2 regions of the Bradyrhizobium sp. USDA3010 genome follow, and region 1 is predicted to be linked to the other one. Evidence: riboswitches for the same ligand, from Rfam matches in the RefSeq annotation. Region 1 holds a riboswitch; the other holds the start of a gene.
The links. Region 1 has a riboswitch for ZMP and ZTP ahead of AC066Y_RS11470 (bifunctional 5,10-methylenetetrahydrofolate dehydrogenase/5,10-methenyltetrahydrofolate cyclohydrolase). Riboswitches for the same ligand answer to the same signal wherever they lie in the genome.

Region 1 (7,405 bases):
TCGGCGTCGGCACCATCAATGGCGGTGCGCTCCTGATCGGGCACGAGCTCGGCCACAAGGCGGACAGGCTCAACATCGTCTTCGGCATGCTCGCCAACTGCGCGGTGGGTTACGCCCATTTCCGCGTCGAGCACAATCGCGGCCATCACACCTGGGTCGCGACGCCGGAAGATCCCGCCAGCGCGCGATTCGGTGAATCGATCTATGCCTTCGCGACGCGTGAACTGCCGGGCGCCTTCAGGCGCGGCTGGCGCAATGAGGCCGAGCGGCTCACCCGGCGCGGCGAGCCGGTCTGGTCGGTCAACAACGAGATCCTGCAGGGCTTTGCGCTGACGCTCGTCGTCGCGGCGATTCTGATCGCGCTGTTCGGCTGGAAGGTCGCGCCGTTCATCGTCGCGCATCATTTCCTCGGCTGGTATGCGCTGACCCAGGCCAACTACGTCGAACACTACGGGCTGCTGCGCGAGAAGCTGCCGAACGGCCGCTACCAGGCGGTCGAGCCACGCCACTCCTGGAACACCAACCACATCGTCTCGAACCTGATGACGTTCCATCTGCAACGTCATTCCGATCACCACGCCAACCCGATGCGCCCCTACCAGTCGCTGCGCGATTTCGACGACATCCCGCGGCTGCCGAACGGCTACACCGGCATGTTCGGTCTTGCTGCGATCCCGCCGCTCTGGTTCCGCGTGATGGACCCGAAGACACTGGCGTGGGCCGGCGGCGACAAGAGCAAGCTCAATCTGGGCGAGCGGCCGGCGAACGCGTGATCGCGACGGACCGCCGCTTCATCGCGCCGATGCCGAGGAACGATCCGTTGACGGACGGATACTGGCTGGTGAATTCGAACGCATCGAAGCCAGGTGCTTCGAGTTCCTTCAGCGCTTTCCAGAGCAGCGTCGTATCCGGACAGGCCTGGGAGTGGATGTCGTGATGTACGATGATGCTGGCGTGGGAGCGCACCAGCAGCTGATCCTGGATCACACCGCGCAGGCCGTGATCGCCGTCGATGAAACCGAGGTCGGGCTTCAGCCGATCGACATGGGAACCGACCAGCGGTGACGTTGAACAGGCCTCGAGATAGATCGGCTCGATGTCAGTCTCCTCCTCCCTCAACGGCGCGAGCGCGCATCCCGGGCGGAGATTCTTGCCGCCGCCGGCTTTCATCCGCTCGGGATCTTCCGGCGCACGGCCTCCACGCCGGCGTCGGTGACGCGATATTTCCGTCCCATCTCCGGCAGGATCCAGCCCTTCTCGATCATTCCGGCAATGGTGCTCGGGCCGACACCCGCGGGAAACGGCCGGCGATGTCGGATCGCGTCGATCGCGACCCGCTCGAGATGGGTGGCGACATGCGAGGGGCGCGCGCGAAACGCCTTGGCGATGATGAGGACCGACAGCACCTCGGCGCGCCGGCGCACGGCCGAAGCGCTGCGGGTCAGTTCGTTGCTGATCTCGAGAGCGTTCTTGCCGGCCCTGGCGAGTTCTCTGAGCTTCTCATCCTCGTCAGAGCTCCAGCGCCGCACGATCCCCATCTGGCCCTCACCGCCTGGATACCCATCTCGAACCGATGCATACGCAGGCGGTGCTGATTTGCCATGTGACTTTCGGCACCTCTTGATGTGACGTTGGAGACTGTCGCCATCAGGAAGGCCGATTTCGAAAACGCTCCTAGTGCTTGCTGGGTTCAAGCGTGATGAGCACGCCGGTCGGTTCGGGCTCGTGCGGCCGCAGCGACGTCAGCTCCGGATCGCTCCACTCGGCAAGGCTCACCACCTCGCCGGTCTGCCCCGGCATGTCGGAGGACTGGGCGGGTTCGAGCACCTTGAGCCCGGTGGTGTCGACGAAGAATGTGTGCTCGCCGAACACGCTGTTCAGTTGCGCCACTGCCGGATGATCATCCGGAAGCACCTGAGCGTTCAGTTGCGTCATGGTCTGCTTGACTTGCGTGGAATTGAGCTTCATCCGCTGCTCCTGCTTGTTGGTTCCGGCCTTGGATTTTTCCCTGGCTGGTTCCTCCCCGCCCGCGCCCGTCGCCGCGGGCTTCGAAGTCTCGAACCGATCAGGCAACGAAACGTTCCGCACACGCGACGCATTGACCGCCTGCGCGCGGGTTCCACATCCATCCATGGCAATGTGAAGTGTGACGCGACGTCCGGTGCACCCGCTCTCTACGAGGCGGACGGCTTCTTCCTGGCGAGCCCTTCCAGATGCACGCGGCGCGCGGCGGATTTGCGTGCGCGCGCCCGGGTGCGGCAGGCCCGGCAACGCACGGCCTTGGTGAACACGTCGCCCTTGGCGGTCTCGTACCACCATTTCTGCTGCAACGGCGTCCAGACCTCGGCAACGCCGCAATCCTTGCAGACGAACGGCTCGGGCCGATAGGTTCCGCGTTCGACGAAATCTGGAGTCGAATAGCTGTTCGTGGGCGCGAGCTGGCTCGTGACCACCGCAACCTCGTCGCGCGCCAGCGCGATTTTGTAGTCGCGCAGGCGCTGCCGTTCGGCGGCGCGTTGTGCCAGCGTGCGACGCCATTCCTCAGCCTTGCGCTGTTTGGCTTCGATCTCGCCGTGCGTCTGCTTGCTGCGCTTCATGCCCATGCCATCCGCCTTGCACCGTATCGACGAACTTGCCGCCCGGGAGCCCGGACATATCAAGACGACTCATTGATACGCAGCAGTTCGGCGCAGGCTCGGCATGGTAGCCGCAGCATCGCCGGGCGGCCAGATCGATCCGGGCAGAGGTTACGTCCGCCCCTGCTCCGCCGGCCGCATGTGGATCAGCGCATCGAGAACCAGGACAAGCACGGGACGCTGCTCGTCGTTGACGAGCTCGGTCTTGAAGATCACGACCGCGTCGCGCCGCTCCGGCCTGATGGTGATTTTCTGGATCCGGGATTGGCCGGTGAGCGTGGCTCCCGGGCGGACCGGGCTCGGCAGGCGGATCTCGAAGCTCCGCCCGACGATGCCCGCCACCTTGGTCCAGATCGCCTCCACGACGAGCCGCTGATAGATCGCAATGGTGTTGAAGCCGCTTGCGATCAGTCCGCCGAACGGGCCCGCCGCAGCCGCGACGGGGTCGGTGTGGATCGGCACCGGATCATATTTGCCGGCGAACTCCAGGATCTCGGCTTCGCCGATCGTGTAGGTGCCGAGCTGGAATGTCTGGCCCTCGGTGAGATCTTCTGCATACAGCATCGCGCGCCTCCGTCTGTCGCGCGACGATAGACCAACGCTGCGGGCTTTCCATTACTTCCGGGGTCATGTTCTTGGCGCACCGGACTGCGCGTGCAAAAAGAGACGCGCGCGGCGCCGGCCGCTCGCGTCTCGCTGCAAGCCCCGCGGCTATTGCAGCCGCGCCGCCCTCGCCTTCGCGGCCTTCACCGTGTTCTCCATCAGGCAGGCGATCGTCATCGGGCCGACGCCGCGCGGCACCGGCGTGATCGCGCCGGCGACCAACACCGCTTCGTCGAAGAAGACGTCGCCGCACACCGCGTAGCCGCCTTCCGGCTTCTCGACGCGCGTGGTGCCGACGTCGATGACGATGGCCTGCGGCTTGATCCAGTCGCCGCGCACGAGCCCAGCCTTCCCCACCGCGCTGACCAGGATATCTGCCTGACGGCAGATCTTGCTGATGCCGCGGGTGTGGATGTGGGTCTGCGTCACGGTCGCCTGCTCCTGCAGCAACAGCGCGGCCATCGGCTTGCCCACGATGTTGGAGCTGCCGATCACCACGGCATGAGCGCCGGTGAGATCTGGCCGGATCGACTTGATCAGCCGAAGACAGCCGAGCGGCGTGCACGGCACCAACGCATCGTCGCCGTGAAACAGCCGGCCTGCGTTCAGCGCGTGCAGGCCGTCGACATCCTTGGCGGGATCGACCGCCGCCATCACGCGCAAGGCGTCGATATGCGCCGGCAGCGGCAGCTGGATCAGGATGCCGTCGATATCGTCGCGCGCGTTGAGCGCGTCGATCCTGGCGAGCAGATCGGCCTCGCTGGCGTCATCCGGCAGGCGCTCGACCTCGCCGCGCAGACCAAGCCGCTCGGCCATCCTGACCTTGCTCTGTACGTAAATCTGGCTCGCCGGGTCACAGCCAACCAGCACGACCATGAGCCCGGGCGCGCGGGGCAGCCGGTCCAGTTCGCTCGCAACCTTGTCGATGACAATTTGGGCATGTGCATGCCCATCAAGAATGTTCGCCGTCATGGCACCTCCGTTTCGAAGCGGTGCCCAGGCGCGCGGCGTTCAGTCTCTGCGCTCCCCGATGGTGGTCCATCCAAGCGCCAGTCGCGCAGATGACGTCCTCATAGCCCCCCGGCCCGGCAAACGCAAATCACGCTCGCTTGCGGCCGAACCGGCGACCAATTGCCCCTGTTTTGCCGGTGGATCGGTGCCGGGCGGGGCCCCTCCGGGGTAGGATTCGGGCAGAACTTGCGATAAGCCTCGGCGCTTGCCGGGCTTTTCCGATCCCCGGCGCCATCCTTCCGGTCATCACGCCACTTCGGACATTTTCACCATGAGACATATCATCCTCGCGCTGGCGCTCCTCTGCCCGGCTGCCGCGCTTGCTCAAGGCACCGCTCCAGCCACCACGCCACCCCCCGCCGCCGACAAGCCGGCGGCGGCCCCGCAGCCGATGGTCGGCGACAAGCCGCTGGTCCAGGTCGGCAAGAAATCGGCGGCCAAGAAGGGCGAGAAGGCCGCAGCACCCGGCAAGCCGCAGTCGGTCGCGCAGAAGCTCCAGGCCTGCCAGGACATCGACGACGCAACCAAGGAGCGGCTGATGTGCTACGACGAGATCTTCAAGCCGCAGCCCAAGCCGAAGGCCGCCCCTGCCAAGGGCGTCGCCGAATGCCGGTTCGTCAAGGAAGAGGACGAGCGGCTGACCTGTTACAACGGCTTCGCCGACAAGATTCCGCGCCTGCCGCGCTAACGACTTTGGGCCACCCGGGCTCCGGCCGGCAACCGGTTACCCGGCTGGCATCGCGGGCATGAAAATGCCGCCGCAAGTGTTTGCGGCGGCGCATCGATTGCGATTGCGGCGTGTCCTTGCCTACCAGGTACCGAAGCCGCCGAAGAAGCCCATCCGCGGCTGCTGCTGCGCGACACGGTAAGGCTGATACATGCCGGGCTGGGCCAGCCGCATCGGCTGCTGGGAATGGGTATGGCTGCGCGCAATCTTGCGCTTCTTCGGCGCCTGTACCGGCTGCTCGGCCGGCTTCGCCTCGGCCACGACCGGCCCCTTGCGCGCGTCAGCCTTCTCCGGCGGAATGAACTGGGCGAACGTGTCACGGACGCGGGCCTGCGCCGACGCATCGCTGGCAGCCGCCGGGGTCGCTGCGGCAACCGCGTTCACCTGCGACGGAACGACGGTCGGCAGGTTGGTGTCGTACACCACCCGCTCCGGCAGTTTCTGGGTCGACTTGATGCGTACCATGGTCTTGTTGTCGACGCCGGGCGACGACAGACCCTGGCTGGCGACCACAGCCTCCTGCGGTACGATGGCATTGACGACGAAGAGCAGCGCGAGCAGCACGCCACCAACGAACAGGAAATAACGCGCCACAGGCATTTTGATAGCTCCCCCCGCGCTACGGGCGCGGTTCAACTCGACGCGACGACATCTGTCATCGCGCAACGAATTCATCGTCTGCGCATGATCACCCGGGCAGACGCTATCCGCGCTCCCGGGTCGTTCTCTAACGGTCGGCTTATTAGTTAGTTCCTGCCTGGCCATTGCGGTTCACCCGGCAAGTCAATTCCTGGTCACTTTTTCGGGATGCAGGGTTCAGGCGCGGCTGGCGGTCGCAACCGTGCATTTCGCCTTGTTTGCGTTAACGTTTACGAACCCGATCAGCATCTGCGGGTAGGTCTTGCGGCTTTTCATGGCGATGGTGTCCGGGATCAGCCGCTTGCGTTCGGTCACGGGGCTGCCGTCGCTACGGATGAAGGTGCAGGCGATTTCGATATCCTTCACCGCGAAATCATTGGCATTGCGCAGCGTCAAGGTGACCAGCACCTTCGAACCCAGCCCGCCGCGCCGCCAGGATTGCGAGGCGATCCGCAGCCGGTCCAGCGGCGATCTTTCAGTACCGGGCTCGGACGCCTTGGTCGCCTCGGCCGGCTGCGCGGCGGTGGCCACGCCGACCGTGGCCGGTTCACCTGCCGGTGCGGCCGGGGCATCCGTTGCGGCTTGATTTGTGATTTGGGCAAGCTGCGCCCCGCGCGAAGCATCTTGCGCGGTGCGGATGACGGCGGAAGGCACCGGCCCGACATCCTGGTCTCCGGCATCGCTCGGCTCGGGGAGCATGAACCACGCCGCAATCCCGGCGACCGCGATCACCGACAGCAGCAGGCTAGCGTAAAGGCCGCCCTCACCGAGACGTCCGGCCCCAAACCTTCGAAACGACGCCAAGCCGATCCGCATCGTCGTGCCCTCACCCTCGACGCCCGATCAAGCCGCCACCCAGCACAGAAGCCGCAGGCATCACAGCGTGCGGCATCCAGGACGGCCGCAGGTCGAGCGGCCACGCAAGATCAATCACCGACCGCCGGAATGGTTTCATTCCGGGACGACAATCTTGCGGCTGGCATCACGGAGGGATGGTATCCCAACGGACCGCTCGCTAGATTTGCGCCGCCCGAGAGCGAGCGCCGCGCACCCCAGCGCGCGCGAGAACAACAAGGAGATCGCAATGCCTGTCGTCACCTGGGACCACGTCCATCTGCGCAGTCCCGATCCCGAGGCCACCGCGACCTGGCTGCGCGACATTCTCGGCGGCGAGATCATCCGCGGACCCGGCCGCATCGACGTCCAGCTCGGCGGCGCCAAAGTGTTCATCGCGGAGGTGACGCAAGGCGACGGCGTCAACGCCCCGCCGGTGACGCCGTATCAGGGGCTCGATCATTTCGGCCTGACCGTGAAGGACATCGACGCGGTCGCGGCCGAGATCAAGGCCAAGGGCGTCGAGTTCACCAAGGAGCCGACCACGATCCGCCCTGGCGTGCGGATCTGCTTCATCCGCGGCCCGCAGGGCATCTCGATCGAACTGCTCGAGCGCGACCAGAAATACGCGTGAGCGACGACCGATCCGCTACGTCATGCTGCCGGGCATGAAGCAGCGGATCGTCACGCCCATGTAGCTCTTGATCGGCCAGACCATCGCGCGCCCGACCCGGTTGGGCTCGGTGACCACGGCCTCGTCGGGAACATCGACCCAGGCCCCATCGAGTCGCACGCGATAGTGCCCGTCCTTCGATTCCCAATCGACGTCGCTGACCGCGCTGCCGTCGGCATCCGAGCAGCACGGTCCCTTGCCGCTGCGCAGACCGTCGAACCATTCCTTGAGCGGCGAATTGGCGTAGCGGCCGTCGGGATCGCGCGCCCGCGCGATTTGTAC
Region 2 (7,405 bases), on a different contig from region 1:
TGCCTCCGGTGACCCAGGAGCAGCTCAACGCCGCCGACAAGAATGCCAAGGACTTCCTGCTCACCAACGGAAATTACGCCCAGACGCGGCTTTATCCGGGCAAGCAGATCAGCCGGGACAATGTGAAGAACCTGCACGTCGCCTGGATTTTCCAGACCGACGTCAAGGAGTCGCTCGAGACATCGCCGATCGTCGTCGACGGCGTGATGTATGTCACGACGTCGTTCAGCCATGTCTATGCGCTCGACGCCAAGACCGGCCAGCAGCTCTGGCACTATGCCCACAAAATGGGCCCGATCACCGTCTATTGCTGCGGTCCCAACAATCGCGGCGTCCAGGTGCTGGGCGACCGGGTCTATCTGGCGACGCTGGATTCCAAGCTGATGGCGCTGAACGCCAAGACCGGCGAGGTGGTCTGGACCACCAACATCGCCGATCCCGAGCTCGGCTACAGCGAGACGATGGCGCCGACCGTGGTCAAGGACAAGGTGCTGATCGGCACCAATGGCGGCGAATACGGCATCCGCGGCTTCGTGCGCGCCTATGACGCCAAGACCGGCAAGCAGCTCTGGAATTTCAACACCATTCCGGAGAACTCCGTCGGCGTCTGGGCGACCAAGGACGCCACCGGCCGCGACATGCATCGCAATATCCAGGCCGAGAAGGACATGCTCGCCAAGATCGGCGATCCCTATGCCAAGCTCGGCGGCGGCGTGTGGCAGAACCCGTCGGTCGATCTCGCGACCAACCGGATCTACTTCGTCGTCGGCAATCCGTCGCCCGACCTCGACGGTTCGAACCGGCCTGGCGACAACCTCTACACCAACTCGCTGGTTGCGCTCGATCTCGACACCGGCAAGTATGTCTGCCACTTCCAGTACATCGCCCATGACGTCTGGGATCTCGACGCGGTCAGCCCCACGGTGCTGGTCAACGTCAAGGACAAGGAGGGCAAGACCATTCCCGGCGTCATTCATGCCGGCAAGACCGGGCACATCTATGTGCACGATCGCAAGGACTGCAGCCTGATCCGCTTCTCCGAGGCGATGGTGCCGCAGGAGAACATGTGGGTGCTCCCGACCAAGGAAGGCGCGCGCATGCTGCCCGGCGCCAATGGCGGCGTCGAATGGTCGCCGATCGCGACCGACCCGGGACAGGAGCTGGCCTACGCCATCAACCTGCACCAGCCGATGACCTACCACGTCGAGAGTTCGGCCTATCCGAACGGCAAGCTGTGGCTGGGCGGCGCCTTCAAGGTGATCCCGAGCGAGAAGCAGTCGGGCAACATCACCGCGGTGAACTACAACACCGGCAAGATCAAATGGCAGGTCAAGACGCCCGAACCGATGATCGGCGGCATCCTCGCCACGGCCGGCGGCCTGGTGTTCACCGGCGAAGGCAACGGCAAGTTCGCGGCCTATAATTCGTCGAGCGGCAAGGAGCTGTGGAGCTTCCGCGCCGGCGCCGGCGTCAACGCGCCGCCGTCGAGCTACATGATCGGCGGCAAACAATATGTCGTGGTCGGCGCGGGTGGTAACACCCAGCTCGATTACAAGCGTGGCAACAACATCATCGCCTTCACGCTCGACTGAGCCAGGACGGGATGCATCATCGCGCGTGCAAGCATTGACGGCGAGGCGGGACCGGTCCGGTCCCGCCTCTGTTTTCTTCGGATGAGCCAATGTTCGGTAAATTGATGATGTGCAGCGCCGCGCTGCTGCTGATTGCGGGGCAAGCGCGCGCGGAGACGATCGAGGAGAAGGTGCAGGTCTGCACCGGTTGCCACGGCGAGGACGGCAAGCCCGTCGACAAGACCATTCCGACGATCTGGGGCCAGCAGGCCGGCTATCTCTATATCCAGCTCCGCGATTTCAAGCGCGGCGATCGCAAGAGCGAGATCATGCAGCCGATCGCGACGCAATTCGAGCGCGACGACATGCTGGCGATCGCGGAATATTTTTCGCAGAAGCCATGGCCGAATCTCGGCCAGCCCAGCGCGCCCAAGGACGTCGCAGCGAAGGCGCTCAGCGCCAGCGCTTCGGTCGGTTGCCCGGCCTGCCATCTCGATCGCTTCCAGGGCGACGGCACGGTGCCGCGGCTTGCCGGGATGGGACGCGACTACCTCGCGAAAACCATCGCCGATTTCCGCACCCGCGCGCGCGGCAACAATCCCGGCATGTCCGACCTGATGCTGGCGACGTCGCCCGACGACCTTGCCGCCCTGGTGGACTATCTGGCGGGGCTGTAGCGGGCAGGGCTGTCGCATATGCGTCTTTGGCGATCGAGGGTGGGCGCCGTGCCCGACCCCGTTCTGCATATCTGCGCGTCAAGTTCCGGTTGCCGTACAACCGATCAGTTCGGTCGAGACCTGGACACCACGCCTGGAACAGGAAAGGCCCGGCACATCTCGATGCACTCCGACCTGAGACGCGCGACGACCGCATCGTCTCCGTTCGGCTGCAGAGCCGTCGCAATGAACTCGCCGATACGGCGCATTTCGGGGTCTCCCATGCCACGCGTGGTCGCCGCCGGTGTCCCAAGGCGGATACCGCTTGGCCTGAGCGGCGGGCGCGGATCGTCTGGAATAACCTGCTTGTTTGTGGTGATGGCGATGGCATCGAGCACGTCCTCGGCCGCTCGCCCGTCCAATCCGACGGACGCTATTGTATCGCCGACCATCATGTGATTGTCCGTCCCGTCCGTGACCAGCTTCATCCCGCGTTCCATCAGCGCGCCGGCAAGAACCTTCGCGTTGTGCAGAACCTGCCGCGCGTAAACCTGGAAATCCGAGGTGGCCGCCTTCTTGAGCGTCACGGCAATCCCGGCCACGACGTTCATGTGAGGTCCGCCCTGCAAACCCGGAAAGACGGAAGCATCGATCCGACCGGCATTTTCCTTCCGGCACAGGATGATCCCGCCGCGGGGGCCGCGCAGTGTCTTGTGGGATGTCGTCGTCATGACGTCGAAGCCGGCATCAAGCGGATTGCGCATGACATTCGCGGCAACCAATCCGCCATAGTGGCTCACGTCAGCCATCGTGAGCGCGCCAACTTCGTCGGCGATACTCTTGAATGCCGCATAGTCCAGGTCGCGCGGATAGGAGCTGTAGCCGCACAACACCATCTTCGGACGCGCTTCACGCGCAATCGCGCGCAATTCATCGAAATCGATCGCGCCGTTTGACGGGGCCGTCTTGTAGCGAACGAAATTGAACAAGCGCCCCATGTGGGACACCGGCGCGCCGTGGGTGAGATGACCGCCGTGGGACAGGTCCATGGCGAGAATCGTGTCGCCGGGCTGCAATAGGCCGAGATAGACGGCCTGATTCATCGGTGATCCGGAAAGCGGCTGAACGTTGGCGTGCTCGGCACGAAAAAGCGAGCAGGCCCGCTGGCGTGCGAGGTTCTCGATGCTGTCGGTATACTGCTGGCCGCCGTAGTATCTGCGTCCCGGATATCCCTCGGAGTATTTGTTGGTGAAGACCGATCCGAGCAGCTCAAGCACCTCCGGGTACGTGTAATTCTCGGACGGAATCAGTTCGACACCGTCCTGTTGACGGCGCTCTTCCCCTCTAAGGGCGGCAGCGATCTCTTGATCGTTGATGAACAGTTCGTTGTAAAATGACGGCATGCTCGGGCTCCTCAACACGCTGTTTTTCCAGCAGATTGGTTGCCCAGGCGATCGGCGTTGGAACCCTTCGCGCTTCCCCGTGGTCGATTCCACGTTAGCTCGCCAGTCGCGCGGTAGGACGAATGAGCACGGAGACTCTTCGTAGAGAAAAATCTAGCCGACCCGCGGACCTTTCGCAACCAATGAGTCGATCGCGTCATGCCTCAGCGCGGCGTCAGCTCCTCGCGCAGCGCCGACAGAATGGTGAGATCGGCGGCGTGCTTGCCGGCCTTGTCGGCCAGCGCCGCATCGGCGCCGTGGGCGAGCAGCGCTTTCGCAATCGCCGGATGGTTGCCCTCGGCGGCGATCATCAGCGCCGTGCGTCCGCGGGCGTCGCGTTCGTCGACCCTGGCGCCTGCGTCCAGGAGATAGGAGACGACCTCGAGCGCTTGCGCCTCCGGCACGGTCTCATCGGGTCCGGCCGCCCACATCAAGAGCGTCAGATCGTTGGCATAGCGCGCGTTGATGTCGATCTCGAGCGCGAGCAGCTGTTTGACGATGCCGAGCTGACCGCCGGCGGCCGCATACACCACCGGCGGCTTGCCGGTGTCGTCAGCCTTGCGGCCGTCGGCGCCGTGCGCCAGCAGCATGCGCACCACCATGTCCCGGCCGGCATAGGCGGCGGCCGCGACCGCCGAAGCGCCGCTGCGTCCGGTGAGATTGACGTCGGCGCCGCGGTCGATCAGGCGTTGCACGATTGCGACATGGCCGCGCTCGGCGGCAAGATACAGCGCGGTCGATCCCGCGAGGTTGCGCGCATCGACCGGCGCGCCGCGCGCCAGCAGCAGGTCGACCATGTCGAGATGGCCGGAGCGGGCGGCGTGGCTCAGCGGCCTTGCGCCGAGCCGGTCCCGCGCATCGACCGAGGCGCCGCTATCGAGCAGCGCGGTGGCGAGATTGATGCAATCGGCATTGGCTGCCGCAAACAAGCTCAGCGAGATCTCGATCGCGCTGAGCTGCGCCTTGTCGGTTTCGTATTTGCAGATCAGCTCGCGACACCGCGCCGGGTCAGCCGCCGCGCGACTGCTGTCAACGTGGCCTGCAACAAGCAGCGCGGCGAGGGCGATGCGGCGATACAAGACGTGTCCTCCGTATGGCCTGCTATCAGCATCGCCATTCGGATTGAGCGTCGCATGATCCCTGGTTTCTGCCAAGCTGCGCAGCTGCGCGAGAACACGATGACATTATGTGGAATAGCGAGCGCGACCGCGCTGCGCTCCCTCGCCCCGTTCTTACGGGGAGAGGGTTGGGGTGAGGGGTCTCTCAGCGCATGCGAAGCCAGACGGATGCGCGGAGACTCCCCCTCACCCGGAACGCATCTAGCGATGCGTTCCGAGCTCTCCCCGCGTGCGGGGCGAGGTGCAGCAGAGCCCGGTGCCTGCTCTAGCCGGTCTGTCCGGTGCTCGCATTCGCAACGGCGCGCGCGACATTGGCGATCACCTCGTTGCACTTCTCCATCGGAGCACTTGCCCCGGTCAGGTAGACCGTCACCACGATCGGCTTGCGGCCGGGCGGCCAGAACACGCCGATATCGTTATAGGTGCCGCGCTCGCCGGTGCCGGTCTTGTCGCCGACCCGCCAATCGCGCGGCACGCCGGCGCGCAGCCTCGTGTCGCCGGTCTTGTTGGCGACCATCCAGTCCACGAGCTTCTGGCGCGAGGCGGCCTGCAGGACGTCGCCGATCACCACGCGCTGCAGACTCTTCAGCATCGCGACAGGGCTCGTCGTGTCGCGCGGATCGCCCGGCACCGCTTCATTCAGCGCCACCTCCCAGCGATCGAGCCGGCTGACATTGTCGCCGATGGTACGGAAGAAGCTGGTGAAGCCGGCAGGCCCGCCGATCTCGCGCAGCAGCAGGTTGGCAGCGGTATTGTCGCTTAGGGTAATGGCGGCCTCGCAGAGTTCGGACAGCGTCATGCTCGATCCGACGTGTTGCTTGGCCACCGGCGCATAGGCCAAGATGTCCTTGGCCTCGACCTGCACGCGCTGGTCGAGGCTGGATTCGCCGCGGTCGACCCGGTGCAGCACCGCGGCTGACGCCAGTGCCTTGAAGGTGCTGCACATCGGGAACCGCTCGTCGCCGCGCTGGCTCGCGCGCAATCCGGTCTCCATGTCGAGCGCGGCGACGCCGAGCCGGCCGCTGGTCGCAAGCTCGATGCGTGCAAATTCCTCCTGCAGCCGCCGCGCCGGTTCGCCTGGTCCCGCCGCGGCGCTCTGTCCTGCCGCGGCGCTTGGCCGCGGCAGCGTGCAAGTCACCGCAAGGCCCAGCGCGCGCAATCCGAATGTCCGTCTGGTCAGCATGTCTCGTCTCCGTTGGCGGCGCGAAACTGCCGGGCGGCGTGACGGCGCACAAACAATCATTTATACAACGAGGCATGAGGAAAACTTGGTCATGACGCCGTGCGCCGGCATCTCCCGCTGAACGCGCTGCGCGCCTTCGAGGCCTCCGCGCGGCTGTTGAGCTTCACCCGCGCGGGGATGGAGCTGCGCGTGACGCAGACCGCGATCAGCCACCAGGTCAAGCAGCTCGAGGAACTGCTGGGAGCGAGTCTGTTCCGCCGGCTGCCGCGCGGGCTGGTGCTCACCGACGAGGGGCTGGCGCTGTTGCCGGTGCTGACCGATGCGCTCGACCGGATCGGTGCCGCGATCGATCGCATCGAAGCCAAAGGCACGCGCGAGGTCGTCACCGTCGGCTGCGTCACGACGTTTGCGACCGGATGGCTGTTGCAACGGATCGATCGCTTCAAGCGCGCGCATCCCTACATCGACCTGCGCCTGCTCACCAACAACAACCGCGTCGATATCGCGGGCGACGGGCTCGATCTTGCGCTGCGCTTCGGCGACGGCTCCTGGCACGGCACCGAGGCGATCCATCTCTTGTCCGCGCCGCTCTCGCCGGTGTGCTGCGCTGACGTGGCGGGCCGGCTGCGCAAGCCGTCCGATCTCGCGCAGGAGTTCTTGCTGCGCTCCTACCGGGCCGAGGAATGGCCATTGTGGTTTGCGGTGGCCGGCGCGCCGTGCCCGAAAATTCAGGGACCGATCTTCGACAGTTCGGTTGCGATGGCCGAGGCGGCTGCGCGCGGCGTCGGCGTCGGGCTGGTGCCGACGGCGATGTTTGGCAATGAGCTGGCATCCGGCCGGCTGGTGCGGCCATTCGCGGCCGAAGTTCCGGCGGGGTCTTATTGGCTGACCTGGCTGAAGTCGCGCGAGGTGACGCCCGGCATGCGCGCCTTCCGCGACTGGCTGCTCGATACGCTGCGGGCGGAGGCGAGCGAGGCGGAGGAGGTGAGGGATGCGCCCGCTTCACGGCCGACGGCAAACACCAAGGCCAAACCAAGCGCCAAGGCGAACGCCGTGAAGAAGCCGAGGCGCTAATCTTCGAGCAAGGCTCCTTACACCGTCATCCTGAGGAGCGCGAAGCGGCGTCTCGAAGGATGTACGGCCCGGCTGGTGGCCGTCGACCCTTCGAGACGCGCTACGCGCTCCTCAGGATGACGGTCCGGGAATAGCGCGCCGTGGAGCAATCAGCCCTACGCCAGATGGCACGCCACAGAATGCCCGTTGCTGCCTTCGCGTAGCTCGGGCGCGGTTTGCCGGCAGCGCTCTTCGGCGATCGGGCAGCGGGTATGGAAGTGGCAGCCCTTCGGCGGATTCATCGGGCTCGGCACGTCGCCCTTCAGGCGGATGCGCAGCTTTTTCGCCTTGGGATCCGCCACCGGCACCGCCGAGAGCAGCG

Region 2: it holds a riboswitch for ZMP and ZTP, as region 1 does, so the genes downstream of both, AC066Y_RS30990 (serine hydroxymethyltransferase) here and AC066Y_RS11470 (bifunctional 5,10-methylenetetrahydrofolate dehydrogenase/5,10-methenyltetrahydrofolate cyclohydrolase) in region 1, are expected to answer to the same signal.

The regions. Positions count from the first base shown of each region.
Region 1 covers NZ_JBWJZD010000005.1:290,459-297,863, reverse strand. Annotated here, with positions in the region: gene AC066Y_RS11500 (alkane 1-monooxygenase) at 1-773, shown strand, start outside; gene AC066Y_RS11495 (hypothetical protein) at 742-1,170, opposite strand; gene AC066Y_RS11490 (hypothetical protein) at 1,167-1,538, opposite strand; gene AC066Y_RS11485 (hypothetical protein) at 1,675-1,968, opposite strand; gene AC066Y_RS11480 (zinc-ribbon domain containing protein) at 2,175-2,597, opposite strand; gene AC066Y_RS11475 (MaoC/PaaZ C-terminal domain-containing protein) at 2,748-3,200, opposite strand; gene AC066Y_RS11470 (bifunctional 5,10-methylenetetrahydrofolate dehydrogenase/5,10-methenyltetrahydrofolate cyclohydrolase) at 3,348-4,211, opposite strand; ZMP/ZTP riboswitch at 4,227-4,306, opposite strand; gene AC066Y_RS11465 (hypothetical protein) at 4,522-4,938, shown strand; gene AC066Y_RS11460 (hypothetical protein) at 5,059-5,577, opposite strand; gene AC066Y_RS11455 (hypothetical protein) at 5,794-6,432, opposite strand; gene AC066Y_RS11450 (VOC family protein) at 6,701-7,084, shown strand; gene AC066Y_RS11445 (hypothetical protein) at 7,100-7,405, opposite strand, start outside.
Region 2 covers NZ_JBWJZD010000026.1:105,845-113,249, reverse strand. Annotated here, with positions in the region: gene AC066Y_RS31000 (outer membrane protein assembly factor BamB family protein) at 1-1,592, shown strand, start outside; gene AC066Y_RS30995 (c-type cytochrome) at 1,682-2,248, shown strand; gene AC066Y_RS30990 (serine hydroxymethyltransferase) at 2,353-3,630, opposite strand; ZMP/ZTP riboswitch at 3,665-3,750, opposite strand; gene AC066Y_RS30985 (ankyrin repeat domain-containing protein) at 3,834-4,748, opposite strand; gene bla (class A beta-lactamase) at 5,053-5,970, opposite strand; gene AC066Y_RS30975 (LysR substrate-binding domain-containing protein) at 6,070-7,044, shown strand; gene AC066Y_RS30970 (ABC transporter ATP-binding protein) at 7,200-7,405, opposite strand, start outside.